Regions from separate parts of the Streptomyces profundus genome, predicted to be linked through region 1. Evidence: riboswitches for the same ligand, from Rfam matches in the RefSeq annotation. Region 1 holds a riboswitch; the other holds the start of a gene.
The links. A riboswitch is a leader RNA that binds a small molecule or an ion and turns the genes downstream of it on or off. The one in region 1 is predicted to bind cobalamin.

Region 1 (7,011 bases):
CGCCCTCCACCTGGTGGTAGGCGTCGCTCAGCGCCCAGCAGACGCGTTCCGGGCCGTATCTGGGTACCGTCACCGCGATCCGCCCGCCGGGCCGCAGCACCCGGACCGCCTCGGCCAGCAGGCCCTTGTCGTCGGGGATGTGCTCCATCACCTCGGAGACGATCAGCGCGTCGAAGCTGTCGTCGGGGAACGGCAGCGCCAGCGCGTCGCCCTCGACGGCGACGGCGCTGGCGCCGGCCGGTGCCTCGCCCGCGTCCCGCATCGCGGCCAACCAGCCGGCGACCTGCCGCACTTCGGCGCCGTCCTGGTCGAGGGCGACGACCCGCGCGCCGCGTCGGTAGCACTCGAAGGCGTGCCGACCTGCGCCACAGCCCAGGTCGAGGACGCGGTCGCCTGGGGCGAGTGGGAAGCGTGAGAAGTCCACGGTCAGCACGCGGTCAACCCTTTCTCTCGTCGGCCGGCCTGGGCCGGCGTCGGCCGGTGTTCGTCGAACGGGATGGTTGGCTGGACAGGTGCCCCTACGGTCGCCCGGAACGGCCGGGGCGGCCCCCGGCCGCGATCGCGGCCCGGTAGTGGGTGACGGTGGCGCGCGCCGTGTGTTCCCAGGTGAAGCGGGCGAGCACCCGTTCCGACGCCGCGGCGGCCAACCGTTCGCGCAGCGGTGCGTCCCCCAACAGCCGGCCGAGGGCCTCGGCCAGCGCGCCGGCGTCGCCCGGCGGCACGGCCAGACACGTCTCCCCGTCGGGCCCGGTGACCTCGGGGATCGCCCCGCCCGTGGTGGCGACCAACGGGGTGCCGGACGCCATCGCCTCGGCGGCCGGCAGGCAGAAGCCCTCGTAGAGGGAGGGGACGCAGGCGACTTGGGCGCTCCGCACCAGCGAGGCCAGCTCGGTGTCGCTGACACCCTTGACGAACTCGACGGCGCCGCCGAGCCCGAACCGCTCCAACGCGTCCCGCACCGGGCCCGACTCCGGACGGTTGCCCACCACCAGCAGATGCGTCTCGGGGCGTTCGGTGCGCAGCTTGGCCAGCGCCTCGACCAGGAACACCAGGCCCTTGAGCGGGGCGTCGGCGCTCGATGTGGTGATGATCCGGCCCGGCACCCGGGGCGTGGCGGGATCAGGGCGGAAGACCCGGGTGTCGGCGCCTATCGGCACCACCGAGACGCGGTCGGCCGGCACCGCGAAGTCCTCCACGATCTCCCGGCGCGAGGAGCCGGAGACGGTGAGCACGGCGGGCAGCCGCCGGGCGACCCGCCCCTGCATGCGGGTGAAGCCGTACCAGCGACGCAGCGCGTACCGGCGCCGGCGCCCCTCGGCCGCCGCCAGCTCAAGCCGGCGATCGACGGTGATGGGGTGGTGGATGGTGGTGACCAGCGGCAGGCCGAGGCGCCGGCTGCCCAACAGGCCGTAGCCCAGCGTCTGGTTGTCGTGCACCACATCGAACTCGCCGCGCCGCGCGGCGAGTTCGCGGCGGGCGCGGAGCGAGAAGGTGAGCGGCTCGGGGAAGCCGCCGGTCCACATGGTGGCGACCTCAAGGGCGTCGATCCAGTCCCGGTACTCCTTGCGCCCAGGGGTGCGGAACGGGTCCGGCTGCCGGTAGAGGTCCAGGCTGGGCAGCTTGCGCAGCTCGACGCCCGGATCCAGCTCGGGGTAGGGCTGGGCGCCGATCACCTCGACCCGGTGGCCGAGCGCGGCCAGCTCCCGGGAGAGATGCCGGACATAGACGCCCTGGCCGCCGCAGAAGGGGTTCCCCTTGTAACTGAGCAGCGCGATCCTGATCGGGCGATCCGCCCCGGCCTCCGCCGCCACACACGCTCCCTCGGTCTGCCGCCACCTACTCGCGGGTACGGACGAACACTACTCGCCGGGGGTCGGGTGGAATTGCGGCGGGTGGGGCGATTATCGCCCTCCGTCGACGCCCCGCACCAGGCGGCCTCGGGCCGCTCCGGGCTCCGCGCGGCCCCCGGGCCCCGAGCGGCCGGCGGAGGCGGGGAGCGGGGCCGTTAGAGTGAGCCCATCAGTTCACTCACGTGTGGGGAAATTCGGTGCGAATCCGACGCTGACCCGCAGCCGTGAGCGCGACGCCTCCGGCGCCGCGCGAGCCGGAACGCCCACCCGTGAAAGGCACTGGCTTCGGTCGTCGACTCGGCGACCGACACCGTCGAGGAGTACGGCGTCGCGCCCGGTGCCGCGTGACGCGTCGCGGCGTCATGGCGGTTGGCGTGCCGGCGACCGGCACAGCGAAAGGCTTCCGCGTGTTCATCCCCCGCACCTCGTTCAGGGGCGCGCCGCGCGGCGCCGCCGCCCCCGCGCGCGCCACCGGCCCGCGCGGTCGTGCGCGCCGGGCGCGCCTTTGCGCGCTCGCGCTCCCCGGCGCGGGCGCCCTGTTGCTCACCGCGCTGGCGCCGACCGCGCTCGCCGAGGACCCGGTGGCGCCGGCCCCGGCGGAAGCGCCCGAGGCCCTCTTCGGCGACGCCGACCCCAGCTACGACGGGGTGTGGCGGCAGTCCTACGCGCTGCTCGCCCAGCACACCTCGGGCTACACCCCGGCCGAGGAAGCGGTCGACTGGCTGGTCGGCCAGCAGTGCGCGGACGGCTCGTTCCTCGCCTTCCGGGCCGACCCGGGCGAGCCCTGCGCGGACGTCACCGCGTCCGAGTCCAACGCCACGGCGCTGGCCGTGCAGGCCCTGGCGGCCGTGGGCGGCCACGAGGACGCGGTGGACGCCGGCGTCGACTGGCTGACCGGCGTGCAGAACGAGGACGGCGGCTGGGGCTTCTCCCCCGGCGGCGCCAGCGACGCGAACTCAACCGCCGTGGTGGTCGGCGCGCTCGCCGCCGCCGGCGTCGACCCCAACGGGGTGGTGCGCGAGGGCAGTTCGGGCTACTCCGCGCTGGAAGGTCTCCAACTGGGCTGCGAGGCGCCCGAGGAGCAGCGCGGCGCGTTCGCCTGGCAGCCGGACGAGGAGTCCGGCCAGCTGTTCGCCAGCGACATGGCGACGGTGGACGCGGTGTTGGCGTCCTACGGCAGCGGGCTGCTCGTCGCCCCCGGGACCGCGAACACGCCCGTCACCCCGCTGGACTGCGCCGACGACGAGGCGGAGGCGGCGGCCGGGCCGGCCGGCGCCGCCCAACTGGTCGGCGCGCTGGAGCGGGGCGAGGGCCGGCTTGAGTCCACGCCCCCTGGCGGCGAGACCCAGCCGGACTTCGGCACCACGGCTCGCGCGGTGCTGGCCCTGTCGGCCGGCGGCCACCACGAGGAGGCCCAGGCCCCGCTGGAGTGGCTGCGCACCCACCACGCCGAGTGGGCCGACCACGCCACCAACCCGACGGCGCTCGGCCTGCTGGTGCTCGTCGCGCGGGCGACCGACACCTCGCCCACGGACTTCGGCGGCACCAACCTGCTGACCCTGCTGGCGGAACTCGGCCCCGACCCGGCCGAGACCCCCGCCGGCCACAAGGACGCGGCGGACAACGCCTCGGACGACGACGGCATGGGCCCCCTCCCCTGGATCATCGGCGCCGGCCTCCTCGCCGGCATCCTCATCGGCACCCTCCTCAGCTTCCGCCGCAAAGCGGCAGCCGCCGACGACGCGACAGCCTGCGAGGGCGACGGCCCCCGTCCGGCGAACGCCGAGGACGACGACGCGGCCGACGTGACCGACGGCGACAAGCCGACCGAGGCCGCCACGACGGGCAACGGCCCGGCTGACGACGCCAAGGCCACCGCGGCCAACACCGAAGACGGCGACGGCGACAACACCCGACCGGCGAACGCCGCCGTGGACGGCGACGAGCTCGCCACCGCGACCGACGGCGGCAACGGCAGCACCCGCCCGGCTGGCGCCGACGACCTGACGGACACCGAAGACGGCGAGGAGTCCGCCACTGCCGCCGGCAACGGCGGTCCGGCGAACGCCGAGGACGACGACGCCCGTTCGGTAACCACCGAGAACGGCGACGAACCGACAGCCACTGCCGCAACCGCCAGCGGCGCGGCCGAAGCGACCGACGGCGACAAGCCGACCGAGGCCGCCACGGCTGCCGCCGAAGGCGCCCGTCTGGCGAACGCCGAGGACAACGACGAGCCCACCACCACTACCGGCGACGGCCCCGCCGACGCCGGCGAGGCGGACGCCGCCGAAGGCGCCGTGGACGGCGACGACGAGCCGCCCGCCACCGCCGGCAAGGCGAACGGCGAGGCGGACGCCGGCGACAGCCCGGGCGGCAGTGGCGGGCGGAGTCAGCCGGACCCCGGAAACGGCGGCGAGAGTCAGCCGGACCCCGGAAACGGGCGGTGAGCAGGGGCCTGGCGCGTCTGCTGGTGGGCCTGTCGTTCGCCCTCGGGGCGCTGGGGGCAGCGCCCAGCGCCACCGCCGAGGAGCAGGCGTACCGCTACTGGTCGTTCTGGACCTGGGAGCCGGACGCGTCGGAGTGGGTGTACGCCGACCAGGGGCCGGGGACGCTGCGGCCGGCGGACGGGGCCGTGGTCGGGTTCAGGTTCGGGGTCAGCGGCGAGGCCGGGGACAGGAAGGCGCCGCGTGGGGAGACCGATGCGGCGCTGGTCTGCGACCCGGCGGCCGAGGAGCCGGCCGTCGTGCTCGTGCTCGACTTCGGCAGCGAGACGGACGCGCCCGGGGAGGCGACGCCGCCGGCGGCCCGCGCCGAGTGCGTGGAGCTGCCGTCGGGGGCGACGGTCGCCGAGTTGCTGGCCGAGGCGGCGCCGCCGCTCCGGTACGACCAGGCGGGGCTGCTCTGCGGCATCGCCGGCTATCCGGAGCGTGGCTGCGGCGAGGCGGTGGCCGAAGCCGACGAGGGTTCGGGGGACGGGAGTTCGGCCACCGCCCCGCTGCTGGTCGGGGTGGGGCTGGTGGCGCTGCTGGGGACCGCTGCCCTGGTACGGGCCCGACGCCGCCGGGGTTGACCATGAGCACCTCAGGGGCGGCGCGCGATCAGCGCCGCACGCGGGGCGCGTTGGCCGCGCTGCGGGCGCCCGTCGCCCATCGAAGCAACGCGCTGCACGCCGGCGCGTGGTGGCTGTGGGCGCTGGGGTTGGCGACGGCCGCCTCGCGGACCACCAATCCGCTGCTGTTGGGTCTGTTGGTCGCGGTGGCCGGCTATGTGGTGGCGGCCCGGCGCACGGACGCGCCCTGGGCGCGGGCGTTCGGCTTCTTTCTGGCGCTCGGCGCCGTCGTGGTCGTGGTGCGGGTGTTCTTCGCGATGGTGCTGGGCTCGCCGATCGGCGGCGTCCAGGTGCTGTTCACGCTGCCCGAGGTCCCGTTGCCCGACTGGCTGGCCGGGGTGCGGCTGGGCGGGCGGGTGACGGCTGAGGCGCTGGTGTTCGCGTTCTACGACGGGTTGCGGCTCGCGACCCTGCTGATCTGTCTTGGCGCGGCCAACGCGCTGGCCGATCCGGCACGGCTGTTGAAGTCCCTGCCAGGTGCGCTCTACGAGATGGGAGTCGCCGTGGTGGTGGCCATGACCTTCGCTCCTCGACTGGTGTCCGATCTGCTGCGGATGCGCGCGGCCCAGCGCCTGCGTGGGCGCACGGACCGGGGCGCGCGCTCCGTTCTGCGGGTGGCGCGTCCGGTGTTGGAGGGCGCGTTGGAGCGTTCGGTGGCGCTCGCCGCCGCGATGGACGCCCGGGGGTATGGGCGGACGGCCGCCGTGCCGAAGGGCGTGCGGCGCGCGACCAACGCGCTGTCGCTCGGTGGTCTGCTGGGCGTGTGCGCCGGCTCGTACGGGCTGCTCGCGGCCGAGGGGGCGGCCCTCGGGCTGCCGCTGCTGCTGGCCGGGCTGGTGTGCGCGCTGGCGGGGCTGTGGTTGGGCGGGCGGCGCAGCCCGCGCACGCGGTACCGCCCGGACCGTTGGGGCGTGCGGGCCTGGCTGGTGTCGGGGTCGGGCGCCGGGGTGGCGCTGCTGGTGAGCCTGGCCGCCGATCCCGCCGCGCTCCACCCGCCGGCGGTGCCGCTGACGGCACCGGCGCTGCCGCTGGCGGCGGCGTGCGCGCTGCTGGTCGGGCTGCTGCCGGCGCTGGTCGCGCCGGTGCCCGACGATCAGGTGCCCGACGAGGGGCCGGAGGTGCGGCGGTGATCAGGTTCGCCTCGGTCTCGGTGCGCTACGCGCAGGACGCGCCGCCGGTGCTCGCCGGGCTCGATCTGACCATTCCCGAGGGGGAGTTGTGTCTGCTGGTCGGGCCGTCGGGGGCCGGGAAGTCGACGCTGTTGAACGCCGTCTCCGGGCTGGTTCCGCACTTCACCGGCGGGGTGCTCGGCGGGCGGGTCACCGTCGCGGGGCGGGACACGGCGACGCATCCGCCGCGTGAGTTGGCCGATGTGGTGGGCACGGTGGGGCAGGACCCGCTGGCGCATTTCGTCACCGACACGGTGGAGGACGAACTCGCCTACGGCATGGAGTCGTTGGGGGTGCCCGCCGATGTGATGCGGCGCCGGGTGGAGGAGACGCTCGACCTGCTGGGGCTGGCGGAGCTGCGGGATCGGGCGTTGGCGACGCTCTCCGGCGGGCAGCGGCAACGGGTGGCGATCGGCTCGGTGTTGACCACGCATCCGAGGGTGCTGGTGTTGGACGAGCCGACGTCGGCGCTCGATCCGGGCGCGGCCGAGGAGGTGTTGGCCGTGTTGCAGCGGTTGGTGCACGATCTGGGCACCACGGTGCTGATGGCGGAGCACCGGCTGGAGCGGGTGGTGCAGTACGCGGACCGGGTGCTGCTGCTGCCGGGCGCGGGCGCGGCGCCGGTGTGGGGAGAGCCGGCGGAGGTGTTGGCGCGGGCGCCCGTCCGTCCGCCGGTGGTGCGGTTGGCCGAGGTGGCGGGATGGTCGCCGGTCCCGCTGTCGGTGCGCGATGCGCGCCGGCGTGCGTCCGGGCTCCGCGAGCGGCTTGCGGGCCGGCGCGCGCTGCCCACACACGCCCCCCGGCCGGCCGGCACGCCCCTGGCCGAACTGCGCGCACTACGGGTCAGCCGGGGCCGGGCCGAGGTGCTGCGGGGGGTCGA
Region 2 (7,011 bases), 3.2 Mb from region 1:
CGAGACGGAAGAACACGTCCTGGAGGCCCATCACGCCGAGACCCACGGGACGCCAGCGGGAGTTGGAGTTCTCCGCCTGCTCGGTCGGGTAGAAGTTGATGTCCACCACGCGGTCGAGGAAGAGCACGGCGGTACGCACGGTCGCGTCCAGCCGGGCCCAGTCCATCGCGCCGTCCGGGCCCAGATGCGCGGCCAGGTTGACCGAGCCCAGGTTGCACACGGCGGTCTGGCCGTCGTCGGTGACCTCCAGGATCTCGGTGCAGAGGTTGGAGGAGTGCACCACGTTGCCGGGCCGCGCCGTCTGGTTGGCGGTGCGGTTGGCCGCGTCCTTGAAGGTCATCCAGCCGTTGCCGGTCTGCGCCAGCGTGCGCATCATCCGGGCGTAGAGCTGCCTGGCCGGCACCTGGCGCTGGGCGAGGCCCCTGGCCTCGGCCTCGCGGTAGGCCGCGTCGAACGCCTCGCCCCACAGGTCGGTCAGCTCGGGAACGTCGGCGGGGGAGAAGAGGGACCACGGGGCGTCCGCGTCGACCCGGCGCATGAACTCGTCCGGGATCCAGTGCGCGAGGTTCAGGTTGTGGGTGCGCCTGGCCTCCTCGCCGGTGTTGTCCCGCAGTTCGAGGAACTCCTCGATGTCCGCGTGCCAGGTCTCCAGGTAGATACAGGCGGCGCCCTTGCGCCGGCCGCCCTGGTTGACGGCGGCCACCGAGGAGTCCAGCGTGCGGAGGAAGGGCACGATGCCGTTGGACTTGCCGTTGGTGCCCCGGATCAACGAGCCCCGCGCGCGCACCCGCGTGTAGGAGAGGCCGATGCCACCGGCGTGCTTGGAGAGCCGGGCGATCTGGTGGTAGCGCTCGTAGATCGAGTCCAGCTCGTCCAGCGGGGAGTCCAGCAGATAGCAGGACGACATCTGCGGGTGCCTGGTGCCGGAGTTGAACAGCGTGGGGGACGACGGCAGATAGGAGAGGGTGCTGGTCAGCCGGTACAGCTCGGCGACCTGCTCCAGGGCCTGCTCGGTCTCGTCCGGGGCCAGGCCGCAGGCCACCCGCAGCAGGAAGTGCTGCGGGGTCTCGATCACCCGCCGGCTGATGGGGTGGCGCAGCAGATAGCGGGACTGCACGGTGCGCAGCCCGAAGTACTCGAAACGGTCGTCGGCGCCCTCGTCCACGGTGCGGGCGAGCAGCGCGTCCAGCGCGTTCGCGTGCCGGCGTACGAAGGCCGCGGTGCCGTCCCCGATCAGGCCCTCGCGGTGGCCGACGGCGATGGAGTCGACGAACGAGACCGCGCCCTGCCCCGCGGCCTCCTCACGGATCGCCAGGGTGAGCAACCGGGCGGCCAGCCGGGAGTACTCGGGCTCCTCGGCGATCAGACCGGCCGCCGCCTCGATGGCCAACTCACGCAACTCGGCCTGGTCCGAACCGGGATGGCGGCCCCGTTCGACCGCGGCGGCGACCCGCGCGGGGTCGGTGGCCGGCAGATCGGCGGTGAGATCGGCCAACGTGCGCGTCAGCGCCGCTGTGACCGGCTCTGCGGGGGCGGCGGGTGCGATGGTCACTCGGTGCTCTCCCTCGTGTCGCGGTGCGCTCCACGAGCGGGGCGCGACGGATGCGGGCATGGCTGTGCCCCAAGGCAGTTCAGCCGCACCGCGTCCTTCGGCCCAGCCCGCGAGGCTTGGACGTGATCAGCCGTCGGCAGGCACTCGGACTCGTCAGGGCACGGCGAAAACCGGCCATGACACACCGTTGCGGGACAGTTCCGGACTCGCACCGGATTCCCCTGCGGCGACAGCGAGCACGAGCATACATCTTGTGCCGCTGCCCACGAGCAGCCCTATATGTTGTGTTCTCCGTCTCGTTGCGCGGGGAGTTCACCTGCGAACACCCAGAGCTTCACTCCCGGCACGGGCTCCCAGTCCCGCTCCGGCGCCCGAACGAAGCCCAGGCGGCGGTAGAGACGCATCGCCGTGTGCAGGTGCGACTGACAGGAAATCACGACACGCCGACGACCCGCCGACGAGGCTCGGCGGAGGCACTCCCGCACCAGCGCCTCACCCACCCCGTGGCCGCGACGCTCGGGCGCCACCGCCAGCATCCGGAACTCGGCCTCGCCCTCCCCGGCCACCTCGGCCAACTCCCCGCCCGCCACCGACAGGCTGACGGCCCCCCACAGCCCGCCCGGCCGGGACGGATCCTCGGCGACCAGCAGCTCGGCCACCTCGGCGCGCCGACGCACATCCCCGAGCACCGCCAGATAGGCGTCCTCGGGGCCGCTGACCAGCCCGTCCGCCAGATAGACCGCCGTGGTCAGCGAGGCCACGGCGGCGAAGTCGGCCGGCTCGGCCGTTCTCACCAACACGTTCATGGCACCAGTCTGCGTCCCACCACTGACAGTCGGGCCGGCGGGCGATCGCCGTCACTTCCGCCGCAGCACGAAGTAGCCGGAGTCGTCGGCCACCACCGAGTAGACCGTCTCCGGATACAGCCCCGCCGCCCTGCGCAGCATCGCGTCCCCGCTCATCCCCTGGCCGTAGTAGGCCAGGTACTCCGGCGCCGGGACCGAGGGGTCCCCGATCCAGAACACCCGGCAGCGGCCGGTGAGTTGGGCGATGGGCCGGACGTTGGCCGCCACCTCGGCGCCGTCGGGGACGGTGGCCAGCACCTCCCGCCCCGCGACCGCCACGGCCCCGGGACGGTACGTCTCGGACTCGGCGAGCGCCGCCACCGGCAGCGTGGGCGCGAGCGCCAGCGCGGCGCCCAGCAGCCCCGCGGGGACGAAGCGGGCCCCCTGCCGCAGCCAGACCCTCGGGGAGCTCCTGGAGTGCGCCAGCGCGTCCGTCAGCGCCAGCGCGACCACCGGCATCAGCACCGCGCTGTAGTGCCAGTCGGTGCCCCAGTAGTGCGGCTCATGGGAGACGAAGCGCCAGCCCAGCGTCGGCAGCGCGACGAGCAGCAGCGGCGAGCGCAGCGCCAACAGCGCGCCCGTCGGCAGCAGCAGCCACAGCACGGTGCGCAGCTTCTCCCCGCCGCCGGCCAGCAGCGCCCCCCACGGGCCGCCGCCGCCGCTCTCCTCGTTCAGCTTGTTCCAGTAGTCGTAGTCGCCCGCGCTGTTGAAGAACGGGATCAGCACGGTCAGGGTGAGCACGCAGGCCAGCACCCCGAAGAGCGCCACCAGGCCGGCGGTCCGCAGCAGTTGGGGCGCGCGGTGCCGTGCCCGCACCGCGACCACCAGCGCGATGGCCGCCAGGGTCAGCCCCAGGTCCTCCTTGACGAGCACCAGCGGCAGCGCCCAGCCGAGCGCGGCGCGCCAGCGCTGGCGCAGCACCGCCTCCAGGGCGAAGGCGATCAACGGCACGGCGAAGCAGATCTCGTGGAAGTCGAAGTCCACCGCCTGCTGGATTCCCCAGGAAAGCCCGAAGACCGTCCCCAGGGTCAGCCCGGTGGCCCGGCCCAGCAGCGAACCGCTGACCCGCGCCACCGGGATCACGGCCAGCGCGAAGAGCGCGGCCTGGGCGACCAGCAGGGTGACGGGGGTGGGGAAGACCCGGTAGGCGGGCGCCAGCAGCGCGGTGACGGGGCTGAAGTGGTCGCCCAGGATGGGGAAGCCGGGCCCCTTGAGATCGGATACGGGCGTCCGCAGATGAGCGTAGGAGCGCACCGCCTGCTCGAATATGCCCAGATCCCAGGAGCGGGTGCGCAGATCGCGGTAGCGCCCCACGGAGATCACCGTGTAGACGACGAAGAACCCGGCCGCGAGGAGATACGGGTCCCGCACGCCCGGCCGGCCGCCCCCCGTCCGGGCGGAGGCCGGCGGCGCGGCCGTCCACCGGCCCGCCACCCGCCGTTCGATGGTCGCCATCCGTCCTCCCCCGAACCGGGGCGGCCCGGCTCGGGGCGCCCCACCACAACAGCACTCCCCAGCCACAACGCGTGGCGCGGGCGCTTGGTTCGCCCGGCGGGCCCGGGAGTTGTGTCCGTCACCCGGGCCCGCCCGCTCGGCACGGCCCGTCAGCAGCAGCCGTGGTGGGAGGTGGGGTCGGCGTACTTGTGGTCCTGGCGCAGCCGTTCGAACTCCCGACGGCCCAGCACGGGCGCCGACGGATCGTCGCCGTGGGCGCGCTCCCGGTAGCGCTGGTAGGCGTTCTCCCCGGTCAGCTCGGTGACATACCAGCGCAGCCAGGCGGCTGCCCGGCGTGGCGCCGCGATCAGACGCATCAGTGGGACTCCTCCTCCGTCGAGCTCTCCCGCTCCCGGGGCGCCCGCTGCTCGGGGACGCCACCGCCGGGGCCAAGACCGGCGCGGGCGAGTTCGGCCTTCTCCGCCTTGGTGGCGATCAGCTCGGCCGGCGCGATCAGCCGGGACTCGGTGTAGGGCGCCTCGTGCAGCCGGACCGAACCGGGGGCCCGGGCCGCCCTGAGCGTCACCCGGGCGGCGTCCACGAAGATCACCAGCACCAGCAGCGCCAGCACCGCCGTCAGCGCGGCGTCCAGCGTCGCGTTGTTGACGATGGTGCGCATCTCGCTCATGTCGGCCGCGCCGGGCAGGAGTTCGCCCCGGTCGATGCCCTCCTGGTACTGGTCGCGCCGCGCCAGGAAGCCGACCGCCGGGTCGCCGGAGAACACCTTCTGCCAGCTGGCGGTGAAGGTGACCAGGGCGACCCAGGTCATCGGCACCGCTGTGACCCAGGCGTAGCGCAGCCGCCCGGACTTGACCAGCAGCACCGTGCAGACCGCGAGCGCCACCGCGCCGAGCAGCTGGTTGGCGATGCCGAAGATCGGATAGAGCGTGTTGATGCCGCCGAGCGGATCGTTCACCCCGACCCACAGCAACCAGCCCCAGAGCCCCACCACCACCGCGCTGGTCAGCAGGATGCCCGGCAGCCAGGCGCTGGAGCGGAACCGGCCGAGCCGGGGGTGCGCGCTGGCCAGCGCGTCCTGGAGGATGAAGCGGCCGACCCGGGTCCCGGCGTCGATCGCGGTCAGAATGAAGAGCGCCTCAAACATGATCGCGAAGTGGTACCAGAAGCTCATCATCGCGTCGCCGCCGAGGATGTCCGAGAAGATCGCGGCCAATCCCAGCGCCAGTGTGGGCGCGCCACCGGTCCTGGAGAGCAGTGAGCCCTCCTCGACCGAGGCGGCGGCCTCGGTGAGCTGCTCGGGGGTGATCACAAAGCCCCAGGACGAGATCGTCTCCGAGGCGGCCTGCACGGTGTCCCCGATCACCGCGGGCGGCGCGTTCATCGCGAAGTAGACGCCCGGGTCCAGCACACAGGCCGCGGTGATCGCCATGACGGCCACCGAGGACTCCATCAGCATCCCGCCGTAGCCGATGCTGCGGACCTGGGTCTCCTTCTGGATCATCTTGGGCGTGGTGCCCGACGAGATCAGCGCGTGGAAGCCGGAGAGCGCGCCACAGGCGATGGTGATGAAGACGAACGGGAAGAGCGACCCCGCGAACACCGGGCCCTCGCCGTTGCTGGCGAAGTCCGTGATCGCCTCCATCTGGAGGGTCGGCAGGGTGATCACCAGGGCGAGGGCGAGCAGCCCGATGGTGCCGATCTTCATGAACGTCGAAAGGTAGTCGCGCGGCACCAGCAGCAGCCAGACCGGGACCACGGAGGCGGCGAAGCCGTAGAGCACCAGGCAGATGACCAGGGTGCGCGGCTCCAGCGTGAAGGTGTCCGCCCAGCGGGAGTTGGCCACCCAGCGGCCGGCGACGATCACGAAGAGCAGCAGCGCCACCCCGATCCCGGTGACCTCCGCGACCCGCCCTGGCCGGATATAGCGCAGGTAGACGCCCATGAAGAGGGCGATGGGGATGGTCATCCCGACGGAGAACGTGCCCCAGGGCGACTCGGCGAGCGCGTTGACCACCACCAGCGCCAGCACGGCCAGCAGGATGATCATGATGGTGAAGATGGCGATGACGCCGGCGACCCCGCCGACCGGGCCGATCTCCTCGCGGGCGATCTGCCCCAGGCTCTTGCCGTCCCTGCGGGTGGAGAAGAACAGCACCACCATGTCCTGGACCGCGCCGGCGAAGATCACGCCGACGATGATCCAGATCGTTCCCGGCAGATAGCCCATCTGCGCCGCCAGCACCGGGCCGACCAGCGGCCCGGCGCCTGAGATGCCGGCGAAGTGGTGGCCCAGCAGGACCCGCCGGTCGGTGGGCTGGTAGTCGAGCCCGTCCTCCAGCCGCTCGGCCGGGGTGGCCCGGGTGTGGTCGGCGCGGAGCACCCGTCTGAGGATGAACCGGGAGTAGAACCGGTATCCGATGGCGTAGGAGCCGAGGGCGGCGGCCACCATCCAGGCGGCGGAGACGTCCTCACCTCTCGACAGGGCCAGCATGGCCCAGCCGATAGCCCCAACGAGGGCGACAAGGGACCAGATGATGATGGACCGTGGACGTACCTGACGTGTCTGGCCTAGGAGTTGCACGATTCCTCCCGCCGTCGTCTTTGACTGACGCGGGGAATCTAGAGCACCCGAACCTCCTTGACCATGGGGCCCGCGCGACGGAGGCGCGGCAGGAGACGCCCGGGCCCGGTGGGACGAGCCGTGCGTACGAACCCGACACGACTCCGACACGAATCCATCGCGCCCACGACGCGAATCCGTGGCGGCCACGACGCGCCCACGACGCGAATCCGACCCCTCCGCCGACGCGGTCGACCCGGATGGCTCAGGTGGGTCGGGGCCGCTCCAGGTTGGCGACGAACTTGTAGCGATCCCCCCGGTAGACGGAGCGGACCCACTCCACCGGCTCACCCTGGGTGTCCCGGGAGTGGCGGGAGAGCATCAGCATCGGCAGGCCCACGTCCGTGCCCAGCAGCCCGGCCTCGCGCGGGTTGGCCAGCGAGGTCTCGATGGTCTCCTCGGCCCGCGCCAGATGCACGTCATAGACCTCGGCCAGCGCGGTGTAGAGCGAGGTGTAGCGCACCAGGCTGCGGCGCAGCGCGGGGAAGCGCTCCTGGGAGAGGTGGGTGGTCTCTATGGCCATCGGCTCCCCGCTGGCC

Region 2: another riboswitch for cobalamin. It lies ahead of K4G22_RS08590 (ribonucleoside-diphosphate reductase subunit alpha); the one in region 1 lies ahead of K4G22_RS23165 (SCO2321 family membrane protein).

What each region holds. Positions count from the first base shown of each region.
Region 1 is NZ_CP082362.1:5,232,010-5,239,020, reverse strand. It holds gene K4G22_RS23175 (class I SAM-dependent methyltransferase) at 1-433, opposite strand, end outside; gene K4G22_RS23170 (glycosyltransferase family 4 protein) at 519-1,811, opposite strand; cobalamin riboswitch at 2,016-2,135, shown strand; gene K4G22_RS23165 (SCO2321 family membrane protein) at 2,258-4,300, shown strand; gene K4G22_RS23160 (SCO2322 family protein) at 4,297-4,923, shown strand; gene K4G22_RS23155 (energy-coupling factor transporter transmembrane component T) at 4,926-6,092, shown strand; gene K4G22_RS23150 (ABC transporter ATP-binding protein) at 6,089-7,011, shown strand, end outside.
Region 2 is NZ_CP082362.1:1,998,171-2,005,181, reverse strand. It holds gene K4G22_RS08590 (ribonucleoside-diphosphate reductase subunit alpha) at 1-1,552, opposite strand, end outside; cobalamin riboswitch at 1,671-1,834, opposite strand; gene K4G22_RS08585 (GNAT family N-acetyltransferase) at 1,828-2,358, opposite strand; gene K4G22_RS08580 (DUF2079 domain-containing protein) at 2,410-3,852, opposite strand; gene K4G22_RS08575 (YbdD/YjiX family protein) at 4,002-4,208, opposite strand; gene K4G22_RS08570 (carbon starvation CstA family protein) at 4,208-6,343, opposite strand; gene K4G22_RS08565 (GntR family transcriptional regulator) at 6,678-7,011, opposite strand, start outside.